Regions from separate parts of the Pseudarthrobacter sp. NIBRBAC000502771 genome, predicted to be linked through region 1. Evidence: riboswitches for the same ligand, from Rfam matches in the RefSeq annotation. Region 1 holds a riboswitch; the other holds the start of a gene.
The links. Region 1 has a riboswitch for cyclic di-AMP ahead of NIBR502771_RS01410 (hypothetical protein). Riboswitches for the same ligand answer to the same signal wherever they lie in the genome.

Region 1 (7,261 bases):
CGCCTTCGGGAACCAAGCACGCTGGGTGCGGCCTTCCGCAGCCGCGCTACTGCTGGGCACTGCCGTCCTGTACCTGTGGAACCTCGCAGCAAGCGGCTACGGAAACTCGTTTTACGCCGCAGCCATCCAGGCCGGCACCAAGGACTGGACCGCCTTCCTCTTCGGCTCGCTCGACGCCGGCAACGCCATCACCGTTGATAAACCACCCGCGGCGCTATGGATCCCGGCCCTCGTGGGCCGTATCTTCGGATTCTCGTCCCTCAGCATGCTGGTGCCCGAAGCGCTCATGGGCGTGGCCGCCGTCGGCTTCCTCTACCTTGCGGTCAAGAGGGTTTCCGGGCCTGCGGCAGGCCTGCTGGCAGGTGGGGCCCTGGCGCTGACGCCCGTGGCTGCGCTCATGTTCAAGTTCAACAACCCGGACGCCATGCTCACCTTGTGCCTGGTGCTGGCGGCTTACTTCACCACCCGGGCCATCGAGCGTGCGGGCTGGAAATGGCTGGTGGCGGCGGGCGCGGTGATTGGCCTGGCGTTCCTCACCAAAATGCTGCAGGGATTCCTGGTGGTACCGGCGCTGGCGCTGGCTTACCTGTGGGCGGCACCGGCCCCGGTGGGACGCCGGGTGGTGCACCTGCTGGGCGCACTCGGCGGCATCGTTGTGGTGGCCGGCAGCTACGTTGCCTTGTTCCAGCTGACGCCCGCCTCTGCCCGGCCATACATGGCCGGTTCCACTACAAACAGCTTCCTCGAACTGACTTTCGGCTACAACGGGCTGGCCCGCATCACCGGTTCGGGTGAGGGGATGCCCGGCGGAGCCGCAGGAGGCGCAGCCGGCGGACCAGGGCGCGGCTTCGGCGGAGGGAACGGAGGATTCGGCGGTGCCGCCGGCCTGCTCCGGATGTTCGGGACCAGCTTTGGCGGCGAGGTGTCGTGGCTGTTGCCCGCGGCGCTGGTCCTGCTGGTGGCAGGCCTGTGGTTCACGCGGCGTGAAGTGCGCACTTCACCGGGCCGCGCAGCGCTCATCCTGTGGGGCGGTTGGCTCCTGGTCACCGCCGGAGTCTTCAGCTTCATGAGCGGCATCGTCCACCCCTACTACTCCGTGGCGCTCGCCCCGGCGATCGCCGCCCTGATCGGCATCGGCGCCGTGGAACTTTGGCGCGGCCGTGCCTACTGGACGGCCCGGATTGTGCTGGCCGTGACGGTCCTGGGCACCTCCATCTGGTCCGCCGTACTCCTGGGCCGGGATGCCGAGTGGCTCCCCTGGCTGCGCATCGCCGCGATCGTCCTTGGCGTCCTGGCAGCTGCCGGGATCCTCCTGCGCCTCGACGCACTGGGGGCGGGCGGACGGTTCCGGCGTGCAGGTACGGCCGCCGTCGTCGTCGTGTCCCTGCTGGCCGGCGGACTCGGCACAACTGCCTGGACCCTGGCCACCGCCGCTTCCGCGCACTCGGGCTCCATTCCGACGTCGGGGCCCGCGGGTTCGTCGGCAGGCGGCTTTGGGAACCGGGCCGCTGGCGCCCGCGGCGACCGCACGGACGCAGGCGCCGGAACTGACGGGGCAGCCTCCGGCAGTAACGGGTTCGACCCGGCGAACGGCTTTGACCCCACTACTGGAAATGGTGGTCCGGGCGGTGGCCCCGGCGGTGAAGGGACCACCGACGCCGCCGTGACCGCGCTGCTCTCCTCCACCACCACCAAATGGTCCGCCATCGTCTCGGGCGCCAGCCAGGCAGCCAGCCTGGAACTGGCCACCAACACCAACGTCATCGCGCTGGGCGGCTGGAACGGCGGGGATCCGTACCCCACGCTCGCCGAGTTTCAGGACATGGTGTCCAAGGGCGAGATCGGGTACTACATCCAGGGTGGCGGCATGGGCGGAGGCGGCATGGGCGGCCGCGGCGGCAACTCCGAGGTGGCCGCCTGGGTACAGGCGAACTTCCAGGCGCAGACCGTGGGCAACTCCACCGTCTACCGCCTGGCGGAGTAGCACGCCATGGCCAGTCACTACCCGACCCCGCCGTTCTCAAGCACCGCGACCGGCGTTGGGCGTCCCTCCGGGGCACGTGCAACCGGACCCCGGGCCGTAAGGGCCCGGGCTGCCGACGACGGGGGAACAACGTCCGCCGGGGACAGCGGGACAAAGTCCGTCCGGCCTCCGCGGAATCCCCAGGCCCTCCGGCGGCATCTGGAACTGGCGGCAGTACTGGCCGGAACGGCCGTGTTGTACCTGTGGAACCTCGGCGCATCAGGCTGGGCGAACGCGTTCTATTCCGCCGCGGCCCAGGCGGGATCGCAGGACTGGACTGCCTGGTTCTTCGGTTCCTCGGACGCTGCCAACTCCATCACGGTGGACAAGCCGCCGGCCTCGTTGTGGATCATGGGACTGTCCGTCCGGATCTTCGGATTGAACCCGTGGAGCATCCTGGTCCCGCAAGCGCTGATGGGGGTCGGGGCCGCCTGGCTGCTCCACCTTGCGGTGCGCCGTGCCGCGGTGCAGGCCACGGGTGACGACACCGTCGCCCACCGGGCCGGCTTGCTGGGCGCTGCCGTCCTCGCCCTCACGCCGGTTGCCACGCTGATGTTCCGGTTCAACAACCCTGACGCCCTGCTGGTGCTGCTCATGACTGCCGCCGGGTATGGGATCCTCCGTGCAATCCAGGAGGACCGGCCGCGCTGGCTCCTGCTGGCCGGCGTGTTCCTGGGCTTCGGCTTCCTGGCCAAGCAACTTCAGGTCCTGCTGGTGGTTCCCGGGTTCGCCCTGGCCTACATGGTTGCGGGGCCGGGCAGGCTGCGCCGGCGCCTCCTGCGGCTCGCCGCGGCAGGGGCGGCGATGGTGGTTTCCGCCGGCTGGTGGCTCGCGGGTGTCGAGCTGACACCTGCCAGCATGCGGCCCTACATTGGCGGGTCGCAGGACAACTCCATCCTGGAACTCACCCTTGGCTACAACGGATTGGGGCGGCTGACGGGCGACGAAACGGGCAGCGTGGGCGGGGGCAACGGTTGGGGCGTCCCCGGCCTGTTCCGGATGTTCAACAGCGAGTTCGGAGGCCAAATAGCGTGGCTGCTGCCCTCCGCCCTGATCCTCGCGGCGGGCCTGCTGTGGGTGGGCCGACGGGCGCCGCGGACGGATCCGGTGCGTGCGTCGGTGGTGGCCTGGGGCTCGTGGGTCCTGGTGACGGGCCTGGTGTTCAGCTTCATGGCCGGCATCATCCACCCCTACTACGCGGTGGCGCTGGCGCCGGGCATTGCGGCACTTACCGGCCTGGGCGCTGTTCTCCTGTGGCAGCACAGGCAGCAGCTGGCCGCTGCAATCCCGCTCGCGGCGGCGGTGGCAGCGGCAGCCCTGACGGCGTTCTCCCTGCTGGGCACCACCTCGGCCTACGGTCCGTGGCTGCGCTGGCTGGTGCTGGCGGCAGGGCTGGCCGCTTCCGCCGGAGTGGGCCTCAACCGGTTCCTGGGCCGCCGCTCCCTCCAGCGGACGACGGCGGTGCTGGCCGTTGCTGCGTCGCTCGCCGGGCCGCTGGCCTACTCCGTCTCCACGGCATCGGCGGCGCACAGCGGGGCAATCGTCAGCGCAGGCCCCACGTCAGGGTTCGGTACGGGCCCGGGCGGAGCCCCCGGCGGCACTGGGGGCAACGGGAACGGATTCGGCCCCAGTGGCACAGGCAGCACAGCCCAAGGCACGCAGGGACAAGGCACTCGAGGACAAGGCACGCAGGGACAGGGCTTCCGGCAGCCAGGTACCCAAGGCGGCACAGGGTTTGCCGGAGGCCGCAGCGGAGGGATGGGCGGCCTCTTGGGTGCCCCCACGCCGTCGGCCGGGCTGGTCACCGCGCTCCGGGCGGGGGCCTCAAGCTACACCTGGGCCGCGGCCGTGGTGGGTTCGAACAACGCCGCCGGTTACCAGCTGGCAACCGAACTTCCAGTCATGGCGGTGGGCGGCTTCAACGGCACCGATCCCTCCCCCACGCTGGCGCAGTTCCAGGAGCTGGTGTCCCAGGGAAAGATCCATTTCTTCATCGCGGGCGGGACCATGCGCTCCACCAGCGGCTCGGATGCAGCAACGCAGATCGCTGAGTGGGTGGCCGCCAACTTCCAGTCGCAGAGCATCGGTGGCACCACGGTGTACGCCCTGGCAGGCCAGTAGCGAGGCAGTCCGGCCCGGACCGGAAGTCCCCGGCGGGCTGGACTGCTTCCGTTTAGCCGGTCCTCAGCGCGTGCGGCCGCAAACCGACGCGCGGAATCCGCGACTTCCGTTACCTAAATGTGACTTCTGCTTAATCTTCCTGTACCGTCGATTGGGTGCGGTTTCCGTTCGGGCCGCATATCCCGGGTTGACGCCAAGCTCTGCCGCTTCCCCGGATTCCGATTGAGCAACGGCAGAGGCGGGGGACCCACCGTCCCGGGCAATGACTGCCCTTGGGGTTAAGCCAGTACGTGATTTTCATTCCGTACGGCCGGATGCCCTCATCCGAACCCGACAGCTAACTCCGCAGGTGTGAGAGGCGATCAATCATGTCCAAAAACACGGCAGAATCATGCCTGCAGGCTAAACACAGGGCCAAACCGCAGGCCAAGAAGACCACCCTGGGCCAGCGCGCCGCCGTCCTTGCGGCATCGTGCGCGGTACTGGTGGGGGTAGGCGCGGCCGGACAGGCCACCAGCAGCATGACCCCGGCGTCGTCCACCCAGTCAAACACGGCAGCAGCCGACGCCCAAATGAGCATCGAGAAGAGCGAAATCCGCTCCAACCCGGTGGAGAGCCCCGCTCCCGCAGCCATCAGCGTTGCACCGCAGGCGGCTGAACCGGCTCCGGCAGCAGCGCCCGCGGCTCCCGCACCGGCCCCTGCCCCGGCACCCGCACCGGCCCCTGCCCCGGCACCCGCACCGGCCCCCGAGCCTGCACCCGAGCCTGCACCCGCCGTCGCAGTCAACGATCCCGCCGGAGCCCAGGCATACGCCGCCGGCCAGCTGGCCACATTCGGCTGGGGACCTGACCAGATGCAGTGCCTGCAGACCCTGTGGACCAAGGAATCCGACTGGACCACCACAGCTACCAATCCCAGCAGCGGGGCGTACGGAATCGTCCAGTCCCTCCCCGCCGAGAAGATGGCCAGCTCAGGTGCGGACTACCTCACCAACTACCGCACCCAGATCAACTGGGGCCTGGATTACATCAAGAAGAGCTACCAGTCCCCCTGCGGTGCACTGAACTTCCACCTGGCGCACAACTGGTACTAGGCACCATTTCCCTGCCGCGGCGCGACGAAGCGGCACCTTCAGCTGAGCCTTTCCAGCATTGACGGCCGCCCGACGACGCGTCCCTGGCCCCGCCGTCGTTCGCCCTGGAGTGGGGCCCGGCAGGGAACTACCGCGCAGTGAGGGCCGCATCCCCGGGGATGCGGCCCTCACTGGTTTAAGGTGCAGAGCTTGGCGCCGCGCCTGCCCCCGCGTTCCGCCACGGTATGCACTGGACAGACCACTTGTTGCCGTCCGGATCGGCGAAGTACACGAAGTGTCCCCAGTCCTGGACGTCCACGTCACTGACGTCCACACCGTTGGTTTTCAGGAAGTCATGCGCCGCGGTGATGTCGCTGACCACCAGTTGCAGGTTTGACCCGGTGCCGGGAGGTGCGTCCGTCAGCCCCTCGCCAATGCAGATGGAGCAGGCCGAACCTGGCGGCGTCAGCTGCACGAAACGGAGGTCGTCCGAGGGCCGCTCATCGTAGTCGGCGTTGAAGCCCACCTTGTTGACGTAGAAGTCCTTGGCGCGGTCAACGTCGGAGACAGGGACAAAGACAAGTTCGAGTTTCCAGTCCATCCGCACAGGCTAGCGGCGGGGCACCGGTCCGAAAAGGCCCAGCGCAAAAAGAAAGCCGTCTAAGAAGTCCCTCCCCGACAGGTCCCGTCCGGAGGCAGGTGGCTACCCGGCGATGCCGTAGAGGCGGTCGCCGGCATCGCCCAGCCCGGGAACGATGTAGGACTTCTCGTTGAGCTTCTCATCGATGGAGGCCAGGACGATGTGCACGTTTGCGTCGCCCAGTTCCTCCTCCAGCTTGGCCAGGCCCTCCGGAGCCGCCAGCAGGCAGATGCAGGTGACGTCCGAAGCGCCCCGCTTGAACAGGAACTTGATGGCCTCGCGCAGGGTGCCGCCGGTGGCCAGCATGGGGTCCAGGACGAACACCTGGCGGCCGGTCAGGTCCTCGGGGAGGCGCTCGGCGTAGGTGATGATGTCCAGCGTTTCCTCGTCCCGGGCCATGCCCAGGAAGCCCACCTCGGCGGTGGGGACCAGTTTGGTCATGCCCTCCAGCATGCCCAGGCCCGCCCGGAGGATGGGGACCACCAGCGGTGTGGGCTTGGTGAACGCCGTACCGATGGTGGTGCTGACAGGCGTTTCGATGGTGACGGGCTCGGTGCGGACCTCCCGCGTGGCTTCGTAGGCCAGCAGCGTCACCAGCTCTTCCGTCAGCTGCCGGAAGACAGGCGACGGCGTGTTCTTGTCCCGCAGGACGGTGAGCTTGTGGGCGACCAGGGGGTGGTCAACAACGAGAGTACGCATCCCCCAAAACTATCATCCGGCGGTGTCCTTGTTGTGGCCTCCGTGGGCGTGCTCACTGCCGCCGTCGCCCCCAAGGTGCGCTTCCTCGGCCACCACGTCGCGGACGATTGGACGGTCGAACGACGGCGCCGCACCGGCGTGCTCCCGCCTGCGGACCAGGTGGAACAACCTGTGCGCCAGAATGACCACGCCCACCCACGTCAGGCCGAGCAGCCACCCGGCCATGACATCGGTCAGCCAGTGGTGGCCAAGGAAGACGCGGCTCAGCCCCATGGCGATGATGAACAGCGTGCCGCCCGTGATGGCCGAGACGCGAACCACCGTGGCCTGGAACTGGAGGCAGATCAGGTACACCACCAGGCTGATCACCACGGTGGTATTCAGGGTGTGGCCACTGGGGAATGACGGTGAATCCTCGTATGGGGGCACCGCGTCCGCGTGGTCCGGGCGGGTGCGGCCCACCAGTTTCTTGCCGAACGTCGTGGCCATGATGGAGACGGCCGCTGCGCCGCCAACCAGGATGAGGGGCCGCCAGTTCCGGCTGAGGAAGGTCAGCCAGGCGGTGAGGATGCTGGCGAGGATGGGCATTCCGATTCCGCCGCCGATATTGGTGAAGCCGGTAACGAACGCATCGAGTCCGGGGCTGCGCAAGCTCTCCGACAGGGCCAGGGCCGGCTTGTCCAGGTTGGCCAGGCCCGCGGAATC
Region 2 (7,261 bases), 670 kb from region 1:
GTTGTGGGCACTGCCCTCGGGGGGACGTAGTCGGCCAAAGCGAGCAGGATGGCCCCGTCGGCGTCGTTGAAGCTGGGATACGTTGTGCCGAAAGTTCGTTCGAATGCGGCGGCTGTGGCAGCGGTGTCACGCAAGTTGATGCCGTAGAACAGGACGCCGTCATTTTTGTTCTCTTGGTACAGGGTTTCCAGCGTCGGGGCTTCGGTGCGGCAGGGGGCGCACGCGGCGTACCAGACATTCAGGACGGTCACCCGTCCTCGCCAGTCTGCTGAGTTTACGACCGTCCCGTCGTATAGCGGACCCTTCATCTCCACCGGGGCGCTTCTTTCTCCGGGAGCGAATTCTGAGACCGAGCCGTCCCCGGCGATGTAGTTCTTGTTGTCCCCGGCGCGGGCCTGGGCGGCAAGGGAGTCCGGTGCGGCGCAGCCGGTCAGGAGCAGCGCCGCTGACGCCATCCCAAGCAGGAGGTTGCGGCGGCCGGGCAGCTTCGTGGCGGACACGGGTGGGAGTGCGGGGGGAGGGACGTTCACGGGCTGGTCCTTTAGTTCTATATGGGGGTGGTGATGGTTCCGGCGAGATTCTGCAGCTGGTAGATCCAGAGCATCCAGACCCCGGATACCATCAGGATTCCGACGAGGATCAGCAGCGAACCGCCGATGATGTTGAATGTGCGGATATGCCGGCGGATGAATCCCAGGCTCCGTGTGACCCAGTTCAGGCCCAGCGCGACCAGAACGAAGGGGATTCCGAGTCCCAAGCAGTAGATGAATCCCAGCAGGGCGCCGCGCCAGGGGTCCCCTGTGGTGGTGCTTAGCGCCAGGACGGCACTGAGTGTTGGGCCCATGCAGGGGGTCCATCCGAGACCGAAGACGACACCGAGCACAGGCGCCCCAGCGACGCCTGTCCTGGGCCTGAAGGAGAGTTTCTTGGTGGTCTGGAGAAAGGAGAAGCTACCGACCAGGACCAGGCCCATCAGGACGACAAACACGCCCAGGGCACGGATCAGGGTGTCCTGCCACAGTACGAGCCAGCCGCCGATGATGCCGAAGGCCGCCCCGTACAGCGTAAAGACCGCCGCGAAGCCAAGAATGAACAGCCCGACGCCGGCCAACACCCGACGCCGGTTATCGGGTCGGGACGGATCGGTGAGTCCGGAGACGTAGCCCAGGTACCCGGGCACCAGCGGAAGGATGCACGGCGAGATGAATGACACGGTCCCGGCGGTCATGGCCAGTGGCATCGCTACCAGGAGGGCGCCGGACTGCACCATCTCGGCGAAAAAGCCGCCAATGCTCATCAGTCATTCTCCGGTCAGTCTTGAGGTCGCGCTGAACTGGCAGCTGACTGCCGGGCCTGTTCGAAAGGCCATGAGCGCCAGGGAAGCCGTCGTGGTTCATTTCGACGTTACAGTACCCTGCCGATAACATCACAAACCTGCGCTATCATCGCCGTATGACGATTCAATCTACGGGGTCTGCGGATCCGTGCGGTCAGCTTAGTCCAGCGGCGGCGCTGTTTCATTCACTGAGCGATCCGACCCGTTTGAGCATCGTGCAGCGGATGGCCCGCGGTGAGGTCCGGGTCGGTGACCTGACAGGTGACCTGGGCTTGGCGCAGTCCACCGTGTCGGCACATGTGGCATGCCTTCGTGATTGCGGCCTGGTGGAGGGCCGGGTGCAGGGCCGCAGCGTGTATTACTCGCTGTCCCGCCCGGAATTGATGGACATGCTTGCCCAGGCGGAGATTCTTCTTGCCGCCACCGGCAATGCGGTCAGTCTCTGCCCGAACTACGGTGTTGGCAGTTCGGACCCCACCCTGATGAAAGAGGATGCACGATGAGTGACGCTTGTTGCGGTAGTGATGAGAAGGCAGCAACCGGGGAGTCCGAGGAGGCGGAGGAAGCCGTAGGTTTCTGGCAGGTCAGCGAGGTCCGGGCAGCGGCCGTCGCCGGCGCCCTGCTCCTGGTGGCATGGATCGCATCCCTTGCCGACGGACCGCAATGGCTGACACTTCCCCTGGAGATTGCGGCGCTGCTGGTGGCAGCCTGGACGTTTGTCCCCTCCACCATGCGGCGACTGGTGAAGGGCAAAATCGGCGTCGGTACTCTGATGACAATCGCTGCCGCCGGCGCCGTTGCCCTTGGGGAGTTCGAGGAGGCGGCCATGCTTGCCTTCCTCTACGCCATCTCTGAGGGCCTGGAGGAGTATTCCCTGGCGAAAACCCGGCGGGGCCTTCGTGCCCTGCTGGATCTTGTCCCGGCCGAGGCCACCGTCCTGCGCGGCGGCGCCGAGGTCTCCATCGCCCCGGCCGAACTCGTGCCCGGAGACCGGATGGTGGTCCGGCCAGGGGAGCGCCTGGCCACTGACGGCAGGGTCATTACCGGCCGCACTTCCCTTGACACCTCGGCGCTCACCGGAGAATCCCTTCCGGTCGAGGCCGGTCCGGGAAGCGGGGTTTATGCCGGGTCAATCAACGGCACCGGCCCGCTCGAGGTCGAAGTGACCAGCACCGCCCAGAACAACTCGCTGGCCCGGATCGTGCACATCGTGGAGGCCGAGCAGTCCCGGAAAGGCCCGGGCCAGCGCCTGGCCGACTCCATCGCCAGACGACTCGTCCCCGGCATTCTCATCGTCGCAGCGCTGATCGTCACCTTCGGCTTCATCGTCGGAGAACCGCTGCTGTGGTTCGAACGCGCCCTCGTCGTCATCGTCGCGGCCTCACCCTGCGCATTAGCCATCTCCGTACCCGTCACCGTCGTCGCCTCCGTCGGCGCGGCAAGCCGCATCGGCGTACTCATCAAAGGCGGAGGCGCCCTTGAGACGCTCGGCAGGATCCGCACCATCGCCCTGGATAAGACCGGAACACTCACCCGTAACAAGCCAGCGGTGATCGATGTCGCCGCTACCGGCACGGCCACACGGGAACAGGTCCTGGCCCTCGCCGCCGGACTGGAAGCCCGCAGCGAACACCCGCTCGCCCGTGCCATCCTCGCAGCCACCACCGAACGCGCGGCTGTTACCGACGTTGACACCGTCCCCGGCGCCGGCCTCGAGGGTCGGTTTGACGGCAGGGTCGTTCGTCTCGGCCGCCCCGGGTGGATCAACGCCGGGCCCCTCACCCCCGACGTCGAGCGGATGCAGCACGCCGGCGCGACGGCCGTCCTGATCGAGGATGGCGGCCAGGTCATCGGCGCCGTCGCCGTACGGGACGAACTGAGGCCCGAGGCCCGGGAAGTCATCGCCAGACTCAGCGCCTCCGGCTACAAAACCGCCATGCTCACCGGTGACAACCTCATCACCGCCACAGCCCTGGCCCAGGAAGCGGGCATCACAGAGGTTCACGCGGACCTCCGCCCCGAGGATAAGGCCGAGATCATCCGCACGCTCAAAGGCCGCGCCCCCACCGCCATGGTCGGCGACGGCGTCAACGACGCCCCAGCCCTCGCGACCGCCGACACCGGCATCGCCATGGGCGCCATGGGCACGGACGTCGCGATTGAAACAGCAGACATCGCCCTGATGGGAGAGGACCTGAACCACCTGCCCCAGGTCCTCACTCACGCCCGCCGGACCCGGAGCATCATGCTCCAGAACGTTGGCTTGTCCCTGCTGCTGATCGCTGTGCTGATCCCGCTGGCACTGTTCGGACTGCTCGGCCTGGCCGCCGTGGTCCTCATCCACGAACTGGCCGAAATAGCCGTGATCGCCAACGGAGTCCGCGCCGGACGGATCAGCCGCAAGACCACACTTCGTGCGCCCGAACCCGCCCCCACGCTGGAACCGGCAGCGTGAGCGCCCAAACCATAGGGCGTCAGGACTCACCCGCCGCCACAGCGCGACGGTCCAGGGCGGTGGTGCTGCTTGGCGCCGCCGTCCTGGCGGCGGCCGACCTGGCCCTCAAGGCGCTGGCAGAGGCCATACTCTCCAACGGCACGGCGACTGACCTCGGCCCCATCAACATCAAGCTGCTCTATAACCGCGGCGTCGCCTTCAGCTTCGGGGCTGATCTGTCCCCGTGGGTTGTTATCACCGTCACCGGCGTGATCATCGCTGCCCTACTCTGGTACGCCGTAACCTCCGCCCCTTCCATGACCGGCCTCACCCGGGCCGGGGCCGCGGCGCTGCTCGGAGGAGCCGTCGGAAACTTCGTTGACAGGCTCGACGGACAGGGAGTTGTCGATTACTTCCACAGCGGCTGGTTCCCCACCTTCAACCTTGCCGACGTGTTCGTCACCGCCGGGGCGGCGCTCCTGGTCCTGGGCAACGTCATCACCCGACCGCCCCGGACCGGCCACTAGTCCTTCAGCCGGGCCTTCGCCTCCAGGCGGCGGTGGCCAGGTCGCGCCAGCTCCGACAAGGTCTTTACTCTGGAGTGCACGGGCGGAAAGGGAACCTCGGACGGCACCCCAAGGGGTCGAGTCCGAGCACTGGCTGCAGCGCTGATTGGGGGGCTGCCTGAGACCCGCAGCAGCCGTGCGCACGTTATGCAAATGTGACAATAGCCCAGGTTCTCCGGTACGGTCGGAGGCGTGCCGGTCTCAGAATGCGGCACTCCTGAGCAGATTGCCTAACTCTGCCGCTGCCTTGGGATCCGTTCGCAAAATTCGTCCGGCAGAGACGGGGAACCCAAACGTGGCCCGCTTAGTGCAGGCCTTGGGGTGAAGCCGCGCCTCCAGCATTGCGCTGGAACAGCGGCCGGGTGTCTCCCATCCGAATCCGACAGCTAACCTCGCAGGCAGTGGGAGAGGCCCTTTCATGTCGATTCGCCGTGCTCACGGCCGCCACCGCGCGGCCCCTGTCCAGACCAGTGCCCTTGCGGTCCTGTCCAAATCCGTTGCCGAGAACGCCGGTGGCGTAGGCCGCCAGGCAGCGGTCATCGCAGCAGCCTCCGGCCTGATCCTGACCAGCGGGATCGCCGCGCAGGCAGCAGAGGCCCCGGCCCAGCGCGAGGCCGAGCCGGCCTCAAATGTTGAGCTCGCCAGCCAGGTACAGGCCCCGCTCAGTGCAGATGCGTCAATCCAGATCTCCTTTGAGCGTCCTGCCGTGAAGACGACCCCGGCACCGGTCGTCGAAGCGCCTAAACCCGTCCCCGCAGAGACCCCCCGCGCTGCCGTGCCCGCCGCGGGTGCGACCGCTGCTGCGGCTCCGGCCAAGGCCCAGGTCACTGTCACGCCGGCCGCCGCGCCCGTGGCCGCTCCGGCAGGCGGAGTCAACGCCACCATGCTTTCCTCGGCCTACGCCCAAATCGGCATGATTCAGGACTGCACACGCCTGGTGGAAAACGCGCTTAACGCTGCCGGGATCCCCGTCGGAGACCTCGGCCCCATGCAGTTCATGAACTACGGCACCGTCGTCAGCGATCCCCAGCCCGGCGACATGGTCATGCAGCCCGGTCACGTCGGGATCTATGTCGGCAACGGCCAGGTCCTCAGCTCCGGGCTGAACGGGAAGAACGAAACCGCCGTGCACCCCCTGACCTGGATGACGTCCAAGGGAGCTGTGACGTTCGTCCGCGCAGGAGCCTAAGAACCAACTGAAAGGCCGGTGGTTTCGGTGCCTTGGGGGCTCCGAAACCGCCGGCCTTCAGTGTGCCGGTGGGGAAGCGGCAGCTTCCGCTGGCCTCATCGGTTCCCGCCCTTTTCGATCCAGCGCATGCTGTATCGTCAGGGAAGGCAATCCGCTGCCGCAGCATCGTCTAGGCATGAGGCCCGCGACGTGCGCCGGAGAGCCCATTTGAAGAGGAAGTTTAGGATTCGACCATGCCAGATGAAACGATGAGCGACAGTACCCGGTCGGACGCGAACCGGGGAGGTATGCCCCTCGCTGCCAAGCGGCTTGTGCTCCTGGGTGGCCTGGGTATCCCCGTCGGATTGGTGGCCGGGCCGTATCTGCTGGGGCTGCAGCTCCTGGCAGTCGCCGGGGTCGTGGCGATAGCCGTCGCCTTGTCTTACCGGCAGGGCAGCGCATGGTTTTCCGGATGGTCATGGGTGACAGCTTGTGCGGGCCTGGCGTGGACGGGGGCCACCGTCGCCTACTGGCTGACTATTATCGCGGCCGCCGACGCGTCAGCACCGGCACCGCCGGTATCCTCCGTGTTGTTCTCCGTGGGTGTGACAGCATGCCTGGTGATGGCCGGGGCCGTTTTGGCTGCTGCGGTCTGCAGGTACCGGGACCGCAGGCGGTCGGCGAGGGCCGAGCATCAGCGGCCAGGCACCATTTCCACGTCCTAAAGGAGATGCCGGCCCCGGATGGCACTCTTGTGAAGAGGCGGCCGGGGCCGGCATCTGGAGAACTCCTTGCGGGTCAGTTTCCCCCGGTACCGGTCGGCTCCCGGCGACGCCGGGCAAGGTAAAGGATGCCGCCCAGGATGGCGAGGATGACTGCGCCGATGCCTACGACGAGCAAAGCGTTGCTGTCATCCGGGCGCGGAGCCATCGGAACGGTGGTTGCCGCCGCGCTCTGGGTTGCCGACGGCGCGGCCGAGGGCGGCACCGATGCTGTTGTGGCCGGCGCCGCCGCCGGTGTTTCTGCCCCGGGGTCCTGGACCGTGAAAGAGTACTTTCCCTCGATGGGGTGGCCGTCTGAGGAAACCGTCCGCCACAGCACGGTGTAGGGACCGTTGCTTCCCGGGGCGACCTTTGTCGAGATGGTCGGTCCCGTCACGGTGACTTGGCCGTCGCTGAGGGTCTTTCCCGTTGAGTCAGTCACGGTGATGACACTGAGGTTCAAGCTCTGTGAGTCCGTGGGCGGCTCCGACAAGGTCAAAGACACGCTGGCAGGGGCGGCTGTCACTGTCGCGTCCCGCTCGGGGGACGTGGACTGAAGAGCGTCGTGGGCGTGCGCTGGTCCCGCCCCGATGGCTGCGAGCAGCAGCGCGCCGGCGAGAGCCAGGCCTGCCCGGGAGCGAGTGGTTATTTTACGTGTTGTCATGGGGTCGTCGATTCTGTTCATATCCGGTTGCCGGGCACGCCTCTTCGTACCGGGCCGCCCTGCCGCCGGCGGCGAAGGGCTTATGATCTGCAGAATCTAAGTGGTGGTCCGCGGACAACGACCTGGACGGGGGTTCTGCAGCCCCTGTCCACGGATCGCCCCGGACGCGGGGGGTGGCGGAAGTCCGCCGGAAGGACGGCGGGAACGAGGGCGCCGCACAACGGGCGCAGCCACGCGGCAAGCGCCCAAAGGGCAGCCTCGCCGCGGGCAATGAGGACTGCTGTACCCAGCGTCGCGGCGAGGTGGACGAACGTCATGTAAGTGCCCGGGTC

Region 2: linked by a shared signal. The riboswitch ahead of NIBR502771_RS04775 (NlpC/P60 family protein) and the one ahead of NIBR502771_RS01410 (hypothetical protein) in region 1 are both predicted to bind cyclic di-AMP.

Annotation. Positions count from the first base shown of each region.
Region 1 is NZ_CP041187.1:319,800-327,060, forward strand. It holds gene NIBR502771_RS01400 (glycosyltransferase family 39 protein) at 1-1,984, shown strand, start outside; gene NIBR502771_RS01405 (glycosyltransferase family 39 protein) at 1,991-4,144, shown strand; cyclic di-AMP (ydaO/yuaA leader) riboswitch at 4,344-4,507, shown strand; gene NIBR502771_RS01410 (hypothetical protein) at 4,513-5,238, shown strand; gene NIBR502771_RS01415 (VOC family protein) at 5,414-5,818, opposite strand; gene upp (uracil phosphoribosyltransferase) at 5,921-6,556, opposite strand; gene NIBR502771_RS01425 (phosphatase PAP2 family protein) at 6,569-7,261, opposite strand, start outside.
Region 2 is NZ_CP041187.1:993,809-1,001,069, reverse strand. It holds gene NIBR502771_RS04800 (TlpA disulfide reductase family protein) at 1-455, opposite strand, end outside; gene NIBR502771_RS04795 (cytochrome c biogenesis CcdA family protein) at 548-1,297, opposite strand; gene NIBR502771_RS04790 (helix-turn-helix transcriptional regulator) at 1,453-1,839, shown strand; gene NIBR502771_RS04785 (cation-translocating P-type ATPase) at 1,836-3,791, shown strand; gene lspA (signal peptidase II) at 3,788-4,297, shown strand; cyclic di-AMP (ydaO/yuaA leader) riboswitch at 4,556-4,751, shown strand; gene NIBR502771_RS04775 (NlpC/P60 family protein) at 4,755-5,525, shown strand; gene NIBR502771_RS04770 (hypothetical protein) at 5,759-6,229, shown strand; gene NIBR502771_RS04765 (copper resistance CopC family protein) at 6,303-6,929, opposite strand; gene NIBR502771_RS04760 (hypothetical protein) at 7,010-7,261, opposite strand, start outside.